3 regions of the Litoribacillus peritrichatus genome follow, and region 2 is predicted to be linked to each of the others. Evidence: predicted binding sites of a transcription regulator. Region 2 holds the regulator's gene; each other region holds the start of a gene.
The links. The regulator PhoB, encoded in region 2, activates phosphate uptake and scavenging genes when phosphate is short. The targets are predictions, from matches to a motif close to TGTCATANNNNTGTCANA.
Positions count from the first base shown of each region.

Region 1: ABD744_RS10505 (PstS family phosphate ABC transporter substrate-binding protein) is a predicted target of PhoB. The motif match lies at 2,516-2,533, and genes of this name have one in related genera.
Region 3: ABD744_RS12955 (spondin domain-containing protein) is a predicted target of PhoB. The motif match lies at 2,266-2,283, and genes of this name have one in related genera.

Region 1 covers NZ_BAABBN010000007.1:168,900-173,691, forward strand. The annotation lists gene ABD744_RS10495 (TRAP transporter large permease) at 463-1,854, opposite strand; gene ABD744_RS10500 (TRAP transporter small permease subunit) at 1,851-2,378, opposite strand; gene ABD744_RS10505 (PstS family phosphate ABC transporter substrate-binding protein) at 2,697-3,674, shown strand; gene ABD744_RS10510 (ABC transporter permease subunit) at 3,807-4,792, shown strand, end outside.
Region 2 covers NZ_BAABBN010000017.1:100,324-105,115, forward strand. The annotation lists gene ABD744_RS21925 (endonuclease/exonuclease/phosphatase family protein) at 1-737, shown strand, start outside; gene phoR (phosphate regulon sensor histidine kinase PhoR) at 706-2,013, opposite strand; gene phoB (phosphate regulon transcriptional regulator PhoB) at 2,118-2,813, opposite strand; gene ubiA (4-hydroxybenzoate octaprenyltransferase) at 2,923-3,798, opposite strand; gene ABD744_RS21945 (chorismate--pyruvate lyase family protein) at 3,852-4,373, opposite strand; gene ABD744_RS21950 (rubredoxin) at 4,599-4,766, shown strand.
Region 3 covers NZ_BAABBN010000007.1:734,782-739,573, forward strand. The annotation lists gene ABD744_RS12945 (response regulator) at 1-624, opposite strand, end outside; gene ABD744_RS12950 (spondin domain-containing protein) at 624-1,376, opposite strand; gene ABD744_RS12955 (spondin domain-containing protein) at 1,392-2,105, opposite strand; gene ABD744_RS12960 (efflux RND transporter periplasmic adaptor subunit) at 2,548-3,942, shown strand; gene ABD744_RS12965 (efflux RND transporter permease subunit) at 3,945-4,792, shown strand, end outside.

The DNA of each region.
Region 1 (4,792 bases), on a different contig from region 2:
TAGTACTCGATAATTAGGAAAATATAACAGTGTAATGGACGGACCCGGACTGCCCGTATATTACTTTATCTACTTTTTCCAAAAATTTTCTCAGCCTAACTGTAACAAGGCATTTAAGAAATTCCTATAAAAATCCTCACTGTACAAAGCAGACTTTTTCATAAAACTGTAACAAAACCTATTCACAACGATGATCTCAGACAAAGAACCAAAGGCGTTAAAAGTCCTTTAGATTCTCTTTGAAATTGAGCGCTTTCGATGTGATACCAGACGTCAGTAGCAGTTAGGCTAAGAGTCAGCAAAGGGGCACTAGCAGACTTTTTATTCGAATATCGCCATGACCGCCCCGTGAAGCAGGGGCGGCCACTATCTGGCTTAGCCGTTTTAACTGATTCTAAATTGATTCATAAACCCCAAGTCTATGTATTGGTGTGTCATATCCTTGGGGCAGTTGTCACAGAGCTAACTCCCGTACACTTGCTCAGGCAGCCATGTGGCCAGTTCCGGGAAGAAAGCCAGGCCAATCAGCAATAGCAGCTGAATGATAATGAATGGAATAACGCCTTTGTACATATCGGAAGTCTTAACTTCCGGCGGTGCCACGCCTCTTAAATAGAACAAAGCAAAACCAAATGGCGGTGTTAAAAAGGAGGTCTGCAGATTGATGGCAATCATGATGCCTAACCAGACCGGGTCCAGCCCCATGGCTAACAGAATCGGGGCCACAATGGGCACGACGACAAAGGTGATTTCGATGAAGTCCAAGATGAAGCCGAGCAAGAAGATGACGATCATCACGACCAGCATGGCACCTAACGCACCGCCAGGAATGCTTTCAAATACCGACTGAATGAGCTCTTCGCCACCAAAGCCGCGAAATACCAGCGAGAAAATGGCCGCGCCGATGAAGATCATAAACACCATGCAGGTGACTTGTGTGGTTTGCTGACACACATCTTTCAGGCAGGTCAGTGACAGTTGTTTTCTGAGTGCCGCTAAAACTGTGGCACCAAATGCCCCTACGGCAGCCGCTTCCGTCGGTGTTGCGACACCTCCGACAATGGAACCTAATACGCTGATGATTAAGATTAAAGGCGGTAATAGCCCGAAAAAGATGATTTTGATTAAATGATCGTGGGTGTGGTTATCGATCATCTCTTTTCTGGAAATCGCTGGTGCGGCCTCCGGTTTCAGTAACGCGGTGACGTAAATATATAAGCCATACAGTGCGACCAGGATCAGTCCCGGAATGATGGCACCCACAAACAAATCACCGACGGAGACGGTTTTCGGTGAAAAGATGCCCATGCTTAATTGAGCCTGTTGATAGGCACTGGAAAGCACGTCTCCTAAGATGACAAGTGCGATGGATGGCGGAATGATTTGCCCCAGAGTGCCAGTGGCGCAAATCGCGCCGGTAGCCAATTTGGGGTCGTAACCTTGTTTGATCATGGTGGGTAACGAGATCAAACCCATGGTCACAACGGTGGCCCCGACAATGCCGGTACTGGCGGCCATTAGCATACCAACCACAGTAACGGCGATGCCGACACCTCCGGGCCAACTGCCAAACAGAATCGACATACTTTCCAGTAAATCTTCAGCGACTTTGGATTTTTGCAGCATGACGCCCATGAAGACAAAGAAAGGCACGGCCATTAAGGTTTGATTACTGATCAGGCCAAACAATCGGTTCGGTAAAGCTTCCAGAAAGGCGCCGTCGAACGTGCCGGTCAGCAAACCGATGCCTGCAAACGCCAATGCGGTTCCGCCTAAGGTAAAGGCAACAGGAAAGCCCAGCATCAGAACGAAACAAATGGTTAAAAACATAAATAGAGGCATGAGTTCCATTATTTTGCCTCCTGAGAATAATGATGGCCTAAAATCGCCAAACTTTTACAGATTTCCGAAATGCCCTGAATGAGGACACTGATGACCATGCCTAAGATCAGGGATTTTAAAAGGTAGACGAAAGGCAAGCCGCCAGCTTCCTGGGATTTTTCCTGCATGGACCAGGAAAAGGCGATGTATTCCCAACTGATGACACCGATGAACGTCATCATTGGTATTAATAAAAATAAACAGCCGAGGAGGTTCACCCAGGCTTTTTGATGGGCTTTCATGTCACGATAGAGGATGTCCACCCGAACGTGGCCGTCCATTTTGAGGGTATAACCCGCACCCAGCAGGAAAACTGCGGCGTGGAGGTACAATACCGATTCTTGTAAAAAGATAAGATTAAAGTCAAAGGCGTAACGTAATACCACCAGTGTGAACATCAGAACGGTCATGAAGAGGGTTAGCCAGGAAAGGGTTTTCCCAAACCACTCGCTGCCTTTTGCCAACGAAATGTGTATTCGGTGGAATATTTCAAACATGTGTGACAACCACTTATTAGTTTTTTGCGGGGCATTATAAAGAATGGTGCTGTAATGAGACAGCAGTTAAGTGCATAACTCACCGGTCAGGATCGAGGTCGGGTTTAATTAACTAAATTATTTTTAGCCGTCTTCGTTGTAACATAGCTGTCACAAACCGCTTATATATTGATCGAAAATTTGAAAGAACTCAGGGAGTTTTTGAGTAAGTTTTTTAGCGTTCTGGCTGAGCCAGTCTGGCCAGAGGTTAATAGATTTATTCAGAGGTTCCCGAAACAATTTCTGACAGTATCTACTTAATTTTGGAGAGTAGTCATTATGAAAATGAAAAAGATTTTTGCAGCGGTATCCATCGTTGCTGCAGCAGCGTTCACCGGTCAAGCGACAGCGGCTGCTAAAGTTGATGCCGACATTGCACCTTATTCAAAAACTTCGGGTGTGTCTGGTAACTTCAGTTCAATGGGTTCAGATACGTTGGCGAACCTGATGACTCTTTGGGCGGAAGATTTTAAGCGCTTCTATCCAAACGTGAACATCCAGATTCAGGCTGCCGGTTCTTCAACTGCGCCGCCAGCGCTAACCGCTGGTACTTCTAACTTTGGTCCTATGTCTCGCAAGATGAAGGATAAAGAAGTTGAAGCGTTTGAGAAAAAATTCGGCTACAAGCCAACTGCGATTCCGGTAGCGATTGATGCCTTGGCGGTTTACGTGAACAAGGATAACCCAATCAAAGGCATGACGATTGCCCAGGTTGATGCAATCTTCTCAAACACCCGTAAGTGTAAAAACAAAGAAGACATCTCCAGCTGGGGTCAGGCGGGTCTGAATGGCGAGTGGCAAAACCGTGACATTCAGTTGTTCGGTCGTAACTCAGCATCTGGCACCTACGGTTACTTCAAGAAAAAAGCACTTTGTAAGGGTGACTACAAGTCAAGTGTCAATGAGCAGCCTGGTTCTTCTTCTGTGGTAACGGGTGTTTCTGAGTCAATCAACGGTATTGGTTACTCTGGTATTGGTTATAAGACATCAAGTGTTCGTGCGATTCCTTTGGCTAAGAAGCCAGGTCAGAAGTTTGTTGAAGCAACGCCTGATAATGCTGTAAACAAAACTTACCCATTGTCTCGCTTCTTGTACGTTTACGTGAACAAGGCGCCTAACAAGTCTCTGTCTCCAATGGAAGCTGAGTTTGTAAAAATGGTGCTTTCTAAGCAAGGTCAGGAAATCGTAATCAAAGACGGTTACATCCCGCTACCTTCAAAAGTTGTGTCTAAGTCTTTGAAGGCATTAGACCTATAACCACTCTTCATCAGTAAGAGTTAAAAGGGGAAGTTTACTTCCCCTTTTTTTTTGATTTCAGTCTGTAATATTTCTGTAACACAATTGACTTATTTTAGCTGCAACTAGTAAATACCCCTGAGAAAATTGCTTATGAGCTCAGTGAAACTTGATCTTAATTCTCCTGCTCTTGCGCGCAAGCGTAAGATTCGTAACTTAAAGGATAAAGTAGCCACCCACGGAATCGGGATCGGCGGAATCAGCGTGATTATGACCATCATGCTGATTTTCTTGTATTTGCTTTATGAAGTTGCGCCTATGTTGAAATCTGCGAGTGTTGAAAAAATCGCAGAATATGACGTGCCGGGCTTGAATAGTGCAGATAAGTCAACCAAAACCATGTACCTGGCCACGGAAGAGCAAGCTGAAATCGGCATGCGCTTAACGGTTGCCGGTGACGTTTTGTTCTTTAATCTTAAAGACGGTGCGATCATTGAAACGGTTTCTTTGCTGGATGGCATTGATAGCCAGGTTAGCACGGTCAGCGAAGGCCGCATTGGCAGCCGATTGTTGATTCTGGGCCTTGAGAATGGCCAGGCGCTGCTTGTGAAGCACAAGTACAACGCAGAATACGATGCGGACGGCGTCAGAACCTTACTTCCTGAAGTTGTGTATCCATACGGTGAAGAGCCGATTGATCTTCTGGAAGAGCCGATTGTTTCCGTTGCGATGAATGAAGACGATGAGAACATGGTGCTGGTGGCGTCAGGCAACAGTGCAACGGCCCAAATTGTTCATTTTGAAAAAGAAGAAGATTTATTTGGTGATGGCTATGAATTAGAGCGTTACGACGCGCCGTCATTCGAACTTAGCCAGCGTGCTGACTTCCTGGTCATTGACGCTGAGATGGATTGGTTGTTTTCTGCTAATAAGTCGGGAACGATGGAACGCTTCAATATTGAAGACGTGGACGCCGTTGAGCGTTTTGAAGTAACCCGTGTAGTAGATAAGGGTGAAAGCCTGACGCAGTTTGAGCCGTTATTGGGCGGTATATCAATACTGATTTCCGACACGGCGGGCCGTACCGCTCAGTGGTTCATGGCCAGAGATGAAGAGGGTACGCCTCAATTCATGAAGGT
Region 2 (4,792 bases):
GCAATTCCGTTGGCCGTTATCTTCATTATCTGACCCGCAGTTGGCAACACGTCCTGCCCCACTCTGAACGCATTGATAACATGGATCGAATCTCCGATGTGTTGTCCCATTTTGATGTGGTGGCGTTGCAGGAGGCCGACGGTGGGAGCCTGAGAAGCGGTTTTGTGAATCAGGTGAAATACCTGGCTGAAAAAGGCAAATTCTCGTTTTGGCATCAGCAGCTGAATCGTGATTTCGGGCTACTGGCTCAACACGGCAATGGTGTTTTGAGCCGGATCATCCCAACCAGTGTGAATAATCATGTTTTGCCTTCATTGATTCCTGGCCGGGGTGCCATGTTCATTGAATATCAAACCACTACCGATGAGCCGCTGTTGGTGGTGATGATGCATTTGTCTTTGTCCCAACGGGCACAAATGAATCAGCTGGCCTACGTGAAAGAACAGATCGAGAAGTACAAGTATGTGGTGTTGATGGGGGATTTGAACTGCCATGCGGAGCGGTTATTGGATGATTCCCCGTTGAAAGAAACCTCGCTGGCGCTAGCCACCGATGGCATCAGCACTTTTCCCAGCTGGGCGCCTCAGCGCGGGCTGGATCATATTCTGATCAGCCCTAATTTAAGAACACACGCCATTGATGTTTTGGATCATCCGATCTCAGATCACCTGCCGGTGGCCATTGATGTCAGCTTGCCTTCCGGAGTCAGTTTGACGGATCGGGCAAACCAGAGCTAAGCACTGACAGCGGAAATTCACAGCTGAATTTACTGCCGTACCCTAATTTACTTTCAATCAATAAGTGGCCGTTGTGGCGCATCAGAATATGTTTGGTGATGGCTAATCCCAGTCCCGTACCGCCGGTGTCTGATTTGCGGCTGGCATCCACACGGTAGAAGCGTTCGGTCAGGTGTGGGATGTGTTTTTGATCGATGCCGGGGCCGTTGTCGATGACATCCACCCGGATACTGGTTTTGTCGCGGTAACCGGTGATGTCTACCCGGCCGCCTTCAGGTGTGTATTTCACCGCATTGAAGATCAGGTTACTGAAGGCGCTGCTCAGTTCGTCGTAACAGCCGTCAATTTCAATATCGATCGCCGAAATCTGAATTTCATGGCGACCGTTGCTGAAAGAGCGGGCTTCTGCGGCTAAGTGCTCCAGCAGTTGCTTGAGGTTCACCGGTTGCTCTTTCACATTGATTTCGGTGGTTTCCAGACGGGTCAGAATTAGAAGATCATGCACCAGATCTTGCATCCGAACGGCCTGGGACTGCATCTGATGGTAGATGCGTAACCAGCGGTTGTCGCTTTCGTCCGAGTAATCAATCAGCGTTTCAAGGTAGCCGATTAACACCGTCAGCGGGGTTTTTAATTCATGACTGACGTTAGCCACGAAATCTTTGCGCATGCGTTCCAGGTGTTCAATGTGAGTGATGTCCCGCGCGGTAATCAGGCGTTCATCGTTCCCAAATGGGGTGATGGTCATTTCCAGGGCAACGCTTTGATTGATCGGGCTGTTGAGCGTTAACGGCGTGGTGTAATCACCGAGTTCGAAGTATTCCACAAAGTCCGGGTCGCGGATCAGGTTGGTGATGTGCTGACCACCGTCCACCGGTGTTCTGAAGCCTAATAAGGCTTCGGTTGAGCGGTTCCACCACTCCAAAGTGCCATCGCTTTCGACCATGATGACGGCGTCCTGCAGCGCAGAAGTGGATTGTTGTATTCGGTTGATGATGGTCTGAAGTTTGCGTTTGGCCGTTTGGTGATCACGCTCCTGACGGTAAATGGAGTCAAATAATCTTCCCCACAGACCTTCACTTAACGGTAACTTGTCGAGTTCCTGATGTTGCAGCCAGGATTCAAGCCGTGACATTTGGCGTATGGTCCAGACCACGTAAGCGATCAGGCCGAGAATCAGGCCCACGACGGGATAACCGAATAAATAACCAATGAGGGTGGTGGCCAGCACCAATAAGGTCACGCGCTGTAATTCAATGTACCAATTACTTAACACTCAGCTTCCTTACCTAGGCAAGATAATAAAATACAGGGATTCATATCAGAAACGCAGCCTCAAAGGCTGCGTTTCTGAATGAGGTCATGCTGCAACAGCTTACTCTATGCCGCATTTGTGGAAAAGCGATAACCTGTGCCACGAACGGTTTGGATCAAATTATCATGACCGGTTTCAGTCAGCGCTTTACGTAAGCGACGAATGTGAACATCCACCGTACGCTCTTCGACATAAACGTTGCCACCCCAGACATGATCCAGCAGTTGGCTTCTGGAATAGGCGCGCTCCTGATGAGTCATGAAAAACTGCAGCAGTCGGAACTCGGTTGGCCCCATATCCACAGCATCACCATTGGCGATGATGCGATGGGAAACCGGGTTCAGCTCAAGGCCATTGACCTCGATGGTTTCTTCAATGCCCTGTGGGGTGGTTCGACGCAAGACCGCTTTGAGACGAGCCACCAATTCTCTTGGAGAAAACGGTTTGGTGATGTAATCGTCCGCACCCGCTTCAAGGCCCTGAATTTTATTGTCCTCTTCGCTTTTTGCGGTCAGCATGATGATAGGTACATCTGCTGTCAGCTCATCTTTCTTAAGGCGACGTGCAAATTCAATCCCTGACGCACCTGGTAGCATCCAGTCTAATAAAATTAAATCCGGTTGCTGATCTACGATGATTGAGTGGGCTTCCTGCGTATGCTCTGCTTCCAGACAGTCATAACCTGCCATTTCCAGAGCGACCATGATCATTTCACGGATAGGCGCTTCATCATCAACAATAAGAACTTTTTTTCCCGCCATCACTTTTGCCTGTTAGTGTGGTTGTTAAAAGACAGTCTTATTAGAAGACACTTTTGTTACAAAAGTATGACAGGTTTTCGACCGTCTGCGTGTGACAGAGGCGGATTTGCTAAAAAAAGGAATCCACCAGAATGCCACTGAAGACTGCAGTGCCTACCCAGTGGTTGTTCAGAAATGCTTTAAAACACATGTCCGGGTTGCGGTGTTGGGTAAGGACATACTGGTAACCAAATAAGCCGGCGGCGACTGCCAAACCTAGGTAATAAGCGACCCCGGCTGAGAGCTGTTGCCCCATCAGCAGCAAGGTGATCATCGTCAGTACCTGAAGACTGATGATGGCGATATTGTCCATTTCGCCAAACAAAATGGCCGTGGATTTAATGCCGACTTTTAGGTCGTCTTCCCGGTCCACCATGGCGTATTGCGTGTCGTAAGCAATCGTCCAAAGTAATGTAGCTATATAAAGTAACCAGGTTTCTTCAATCACGGTGCCGGTTTCTGCGGTGAATGCCATCGGTACGGCCCAGCCAAAAGCGGCCCCTAAAAATACCTGTGGAAAGTAGGTAAAGCGTTTCATGAACGGATAAAGGGACGCCAGAAACACTGCGCCAAATGACATATAAATGGTTTCTTTATTGGTGAACAGCACCAGAATAAAAGAAATAAACACCAGCGCACCGAATAAACAGAGTGCTTCTTTGGCGGTCACCCGGCCAGACGTCAACGGCCGCTCTTTGGTTCGTCGTACATGAAGGTCAAAATCCCGGTCGGCGTAATCGTTGATTACACAGCCGGCCGATCGCATCAACACCACACCCAAAACAAAAATGACCAGATTACTCAGCTGGGGGAAGCCGTCAGCGGCAACCCATAATGCCCATAGCGTCGGCCATAACAGCAATAAAATGCCGATGGGTTTATCAAGACGCATTAAGCGGGTGTAATCCGGAAGCTGTTGTTTTATGTGGGCACTGAGTTTTGGCATGATTTCCGTTATCTTTCGGTTGGCTCCATGTTGAAGCCTGAATACTAGGAGGATTAACCGGAAAACACAACGGGCAGGAAGGTTTCACTGACCAATAAGGATTTATGGCTGTGTGAACAGGTAAAAATGGATCTTCGTCCCCACAGAAGTTCTTTATCAGAATTGAGTATCCGGCCTATTTGAAACTGACTGCGCTGATATCGGGGGCTACTGAATAAAAAGTGGCCAAGGGGTTTATTGCCCAGATATCTTAACTTCAGGTCTGGCCCTGTGAGTGTGGATAAAGGCACAACGCTGCGTGCAAATACCCAGACCTGGCCATCGACGATTAATTCCACTTCACGAACCCAGCCGCAATCGGATGGGTTGTTCAACACTTGTTTCTCGTGCTGGAGCATCCTGGCTACGCCTTCACATACCACATTTACCCGGAAACTGTGTTGGCTACAGCCCATCAATCGACGCGTCAGCGAGCCGCGATCCAGCAACCAGTTTTTTTGCTCGACGGATAAGATCGGGGAATATTTCTTATAGGCTGATGTCCAACGGTGTATATGAGGTAAGTTCTTTTTCATTGGCCTGTCTGAATTTACGACGATTCAGGTGACGGTTGGTCGGTCTGAAATGCCTGTTGAAGCTGGCGGTATATTGTAGGATTGTCTAACAATAGTTAATAATTTAGAATGCGTATACCAATTTCTAGTGATATATTGCCGAGCGTTTACTCAGCTTGCACTCAGGAAATTGGCACAGGCTCTCAGATAAACAGATAAAAAACAACATAAGTTTGAGGACGTACCATGAAAAAATGGCAATGTGTCGTGTGTGGTTGGGTTTACGACGAGGCGCTGGGGTATCCGGAAGAAGGGATAACACCTGGCACCCGATGGGAAGATGTACCGGACGATTGGGAATGTCCAGATTGCGGAGTCGGTAAAGAAGATTTCGAAATGATTGAGATATCGTAGCCATCCTTAGCGGAATCTCAGACACA
Region 3 (4,792 bases), on a different contig from region 2:
TTGTGCCCGGCTGAAGGCGTGGCCAGGGCGGCGGGCCATGTAGGTTAATAAATCGAATTCAGTGGTGGTCAGTTCAATGGCGTTATTAGCTAAGGTGACTATCCGTTGGCCAACGTTAATTTCGAGGTCATGGAACGACAGGGTTTCTTCGCTGGGAGATTCCTTGAGCAGGGCGACTCTGCGTAGCATGGCTTTTACCCTTGCTTGCAGTTCTCGTATGCTGAAAGGTTTGGTCAGGTAGTCGTCTGCGCCCATTTCGAGGCCAATCACCCGGTCGGCTTCGGAATCCCGTGCAGTTAACATCAGAATGGGCGTGTATACGTCGCTGGCGCGTAATCGTCGACAAATTTCCAGGCCATCCATGTTGGGTAACATGAGATCAAGTACGATCAAATCGTGCGAGGCGCTGAGGGCTTTCTCCAAACCTTCCAAGCCATCATGGCAACTGGTGACGGATTGGTGCATTGCATTAAGATTCATAGTGACCAGGTTGTTGATGTCCTGATCGTCTTCAATCACTAATATTTTCGTGGTCATGATGTTGCCCTGAGGCCGGTAGTTATTATCATTTAATAAACGGGGGAACGATGACAAACCACCTAAAGCGTCAGGGCAAGTTTTCATCAGTTCACTCGTGTGACAACAATTTTTGCAATTGGTGCATCAAAACGATGTGATTCGTCCAGAACTGAGTCCGGGTTCTCATCAAAACCGCCATCAACGCCCTGAGAGACTACACCTGGATGACGAGTAACAATGTTGCTGACTTCCCGTTCAGGATTGAAACCTCTGTCTTCAATGCCGGATGAATCGGCCGGGCCAGGAATTGTGCCAGCTTCTTCGGAATTGAACTCTGTGCCTGCATCGTAGATTGGAGCCAAACGCGTTAATGACTCTCCGACTTGTAATTCACCGATGTGCCAACCGGAAAGCCCGGTAAAGGCATCATTGGTATTTACCAGCATGGTGGCGAAGGTGAGTTCGATGTCTGCGTCATCGTTTGCGAACGAAGCAGAAATGGTATGGGTTTGACCTGGACCAATAAACTCATCGTCTCCGATGGCTGCCAAATGAGCGTCATGGTTTTCCGCTTCCGTAACGAACGCTTCGTTCATGCCGCTTTCAGCAAGTTCTTCCAGACCGCTTGATGCCTCGTCTCCAATACTCCAGGCGGAATAGCCGTCCTTATGGTAAATAACCGCAATGGGAGAAAAAGGCTGATTTGCACTCAGGTTAGTGACTGACACTTCAAATTCTATGTTGTTATTGCCTGGGGCTGAATTGCTTGAACTGTCGTTGTCACTGCACCCTGAGAGACCAACAATTAATGCTGGAAACAGGGTGACCAGAAGGGATTTCTTTAATGTGTGATTCATCGGTTTCTTCCCTTATTATTCAGCGTCTTCAGCAACGGTGATAACCACTTTTGCAACCGGGTTTAACCAGCGATGTACACGGCTGTCCAGATCACTTGCGCCGCCGTTTGCATCAATGTCGCCGATATTACCGCGATGAATATGAACGGTTTCGTTATTGTCTGTGCTGGCAACGCCGCTGGCGTTTTGAGCTGTTAACCCTAGTGGTGGTGGGTTAGGGATGGTTTCCTGGCCGCTGTTGCTGGACAGTAATTCGGTATTGGCCTCAGAACCCGCATCGTAACCGTTCAGATAAACGGTGTAAGTCCCTGCTTCTTCCGGGATCGCCCAGCTGTCTAGACCAATGAAGCCATCGTTGGTCGGCAGCATCATGGCAACGATGGATAAATGATCCAGCTCGTTGGTGGACAGTGTCGTCGCTATGCTCATGGATGGCGCCAAAAGTCCACCTGCCGGATTTTCACGATGCACCGCATTCGGTCCTGGATTTTCTGTCATTAAATCGTCAATTACACCACCTTCGGCCATACTGATAAGCGCTGGTGAAGCAGCTACTCCGGTTGTAAAGAAGTCAACGCTGTCATCGTGTGCTGTAATAAGAAGCGGGGTAAAGTGAATGCCGTTGGTAAGATTGGTTACCTCGATATTCAATTCAGCAGCGGATACTGGTGCCGCCACAAGCGGTAAAGCCAATAGTAATGGGGATGCGATCTTGGTAAGCGTGTTCATGTTGTCTCCTAGAGTTTTTTTGTTTTTCTTTCCATTAAATAAGTGATGCCTGGACACTTAAATTCGGGTTAACTGCTTATTGGATGAACATTGAATTTGATAAACAGTTTGATGATGGAAATAACAATACGTAGGAGATATCGCGAAGGCTTCACGTGAAGATCACAAAAGTATCACAAGGTATGACGTTTCTGTGGTTAATGGTTTTTTCCGAGACAATGGTTTTTGTGAGACTTGATGTTGCTAGAACTTATTTAGCGTGAATGCCTACAATTAATTAATCGCTTGATTAATTGCGGTGAATTTAATTGCTTAACCGAACGAAAAAGTAAGACTAAGGTATTGCGTCTGCCGGTGTCATACCCGGTTGCGCAAAATAACAAAAACAATCGCTATAAAAACAATCATTCTAAAATCAGAGTCACTCAGTTAAGGCATTTCTATGAGCATGTTCTCGAAGTTGATCAAAAGTAAACTTGGCTTTTTTGTCGCGTTTTTGGCGGGCTTTCTGGTTTTGATGGTAGTTGCAAAAAACAAAAAGCCATTACCGATGGAAGAGGTTTCTGAACGGGCTATTTTAGTCGAAACAGTCACGTTAAAAGAACGGATGATCGGCTCACAAATCGTCGCTTTTGGTCATGTTCGTCCTCAAAAAGAGTGGCAGGCGATTTCTGAGATTGAAGGGCGTGTTACTTACAAAAATCCGATGCTGGAACGAGGTAAGTTCATCGAGCAAGGGACAATATTGCTTAAAGTGGACCCGTTGCAGTATGAGCTGCAAGTGGCTCAAGCCACTGCCGACTTGGCCTCAGTCAAGTCTGAGCTGGACAGTCTGGTGATCGAAAAGAACAACCTGCAGATGTCGTTGGAGATTGAAAAGAATCAGCTCAAGATTGTGGATAATGAAGTGAAGCGTCAAGAGCGTTTGCTGAAAAAGAAACTGACCTCGCAATCCAGTTACGACTCAGAGCGCAGAAACCTGTTGAGCCAGCGTCAACGGGTACTGGATCTTGAAAACACATTGCGTTTGGTGCCTTCCCGTAAATTGGTGTTGGAAGCCAGCCACCGAGTGCAGACCGCTCGCTTAGCCGATGCTCAGCGCTTACTCGAAAAAACCGTGGTTACAATGCCTTTTCGGGGGCTGATTGTGGAAGAAAACATCAATGTTGACGAAGTGGTGTCTGTCTCCAAAATCATGGTGGTTGCTCACGCCTGGGAGCAGATGGAAGTGGAATCTCAGGTGGGCATTCATGACATGCGCAAAGCCATGCGCACTTTGCCAAAAGAAGTGCTGGTGTCGTTAGAGAAAGTTGAGCCTTCTTACATTTTTCCAAGTGCAGAAGTGGTGGTGCGCGCTGCCGGGGAAGAAATTCGGTGGCCTGCCAGTTTAAACCGCATCAGTGGTGAAGTGGATCAGTCGCGAGGTACTGTGGGTTTGATTGTGGAAGTCAGACAAGACCCGAACGCCATCAAAATTCGGCAACGACCTCCGTTGGTGGCCGGTATGTTTGTGGAAGTACGAGTGACCGGGCGAGAGGACCGCTTACTGGCCTTGCCGGCGCGCGCCATTCATCAGGGCAATGTGTATATTGTTGATCAGGACAGCCGCTTGAGAATCAAGCCGGTCAAAGAACTGTTCAGCTCGGATGGTTGGGTTGCCATTGAGAAAACGGAAGAGCTTTCGGGGGGCGAACAAATCATCTTAACCGATCTGGTGCCCGTCATCGCGGGTGCGTTAGTGAAAACTCAACCGGTTGATGAAGGCTCAATGGAGGCATCGCCAAGCTCGACTATTCAGCCTGCTGTTGAAAAGACCTCCGCGACTGAGGAGGGCTGATCATGTTGAAATATTTAGCCGCACACCCGACGGCCGCCAATTTAATTATGTTGATGTTGATGGCCTTGGGCATTACTGCTTTGCCAAACATCAAACGGGAAACCTTTCCTGACAGTCGCCCGGTGAAAGTCGAGACACGAGTCATCTGGCCTGGTGCCTCACCCGTGGATGTGGAAGAGTCCATTTGTCAGCGGCTTGAAGAAGCCGTCGCCGGTGTTGCTTACCTGAAAGAAAAACAGTGCGAAGCCATTGAGGGCTTGGGTCGGTTAATTGTTGAAATGGATGACAAAGGCGATGAAAACCGCTTCATCAATGACATCAAAACCGAAGTGGATGCCATTGATGATTTTCCGGATCAAGCCGAACAACCCATTGTCAGCCAGTTTAACCGTTTTGATGATGTGGTCAGTATTGCGGTAACCGCTGAAACCTATCAAACCCATTTAAAAAGCTACGCCGAAGATTTGAAGCATAGGTTACAGCGCTTAAACGGGGTGGCCGACGTAGAAATGCAAGGCTTTTCCGAGCGCCAGCTGAGAGTTGAATTGTCAGTGCCTCTGGTTCGCCAATACAACCTGAGTCTGACGGACATATCGACTGCGGTGGAGCGTCAAAATGTCAAAATGCCTTTGGGTCAGATAGAGACGGATGATAAAACCCTGCTCATTCGCTACGACGAACAACGTACCACCGCTGAAGAGTTGATGTCTCTAGTGATTGCTTCGAATGCCGAAGGCGCTGAAATTCGCTTGGGTGATATTGCCACTGTGGTGGATCAGTTTGAGCTGGATGAAGAGAAAATTTACTTCGATGGTAAACCTGCGACCATTTTAAAAATAAGTAAGAGCAA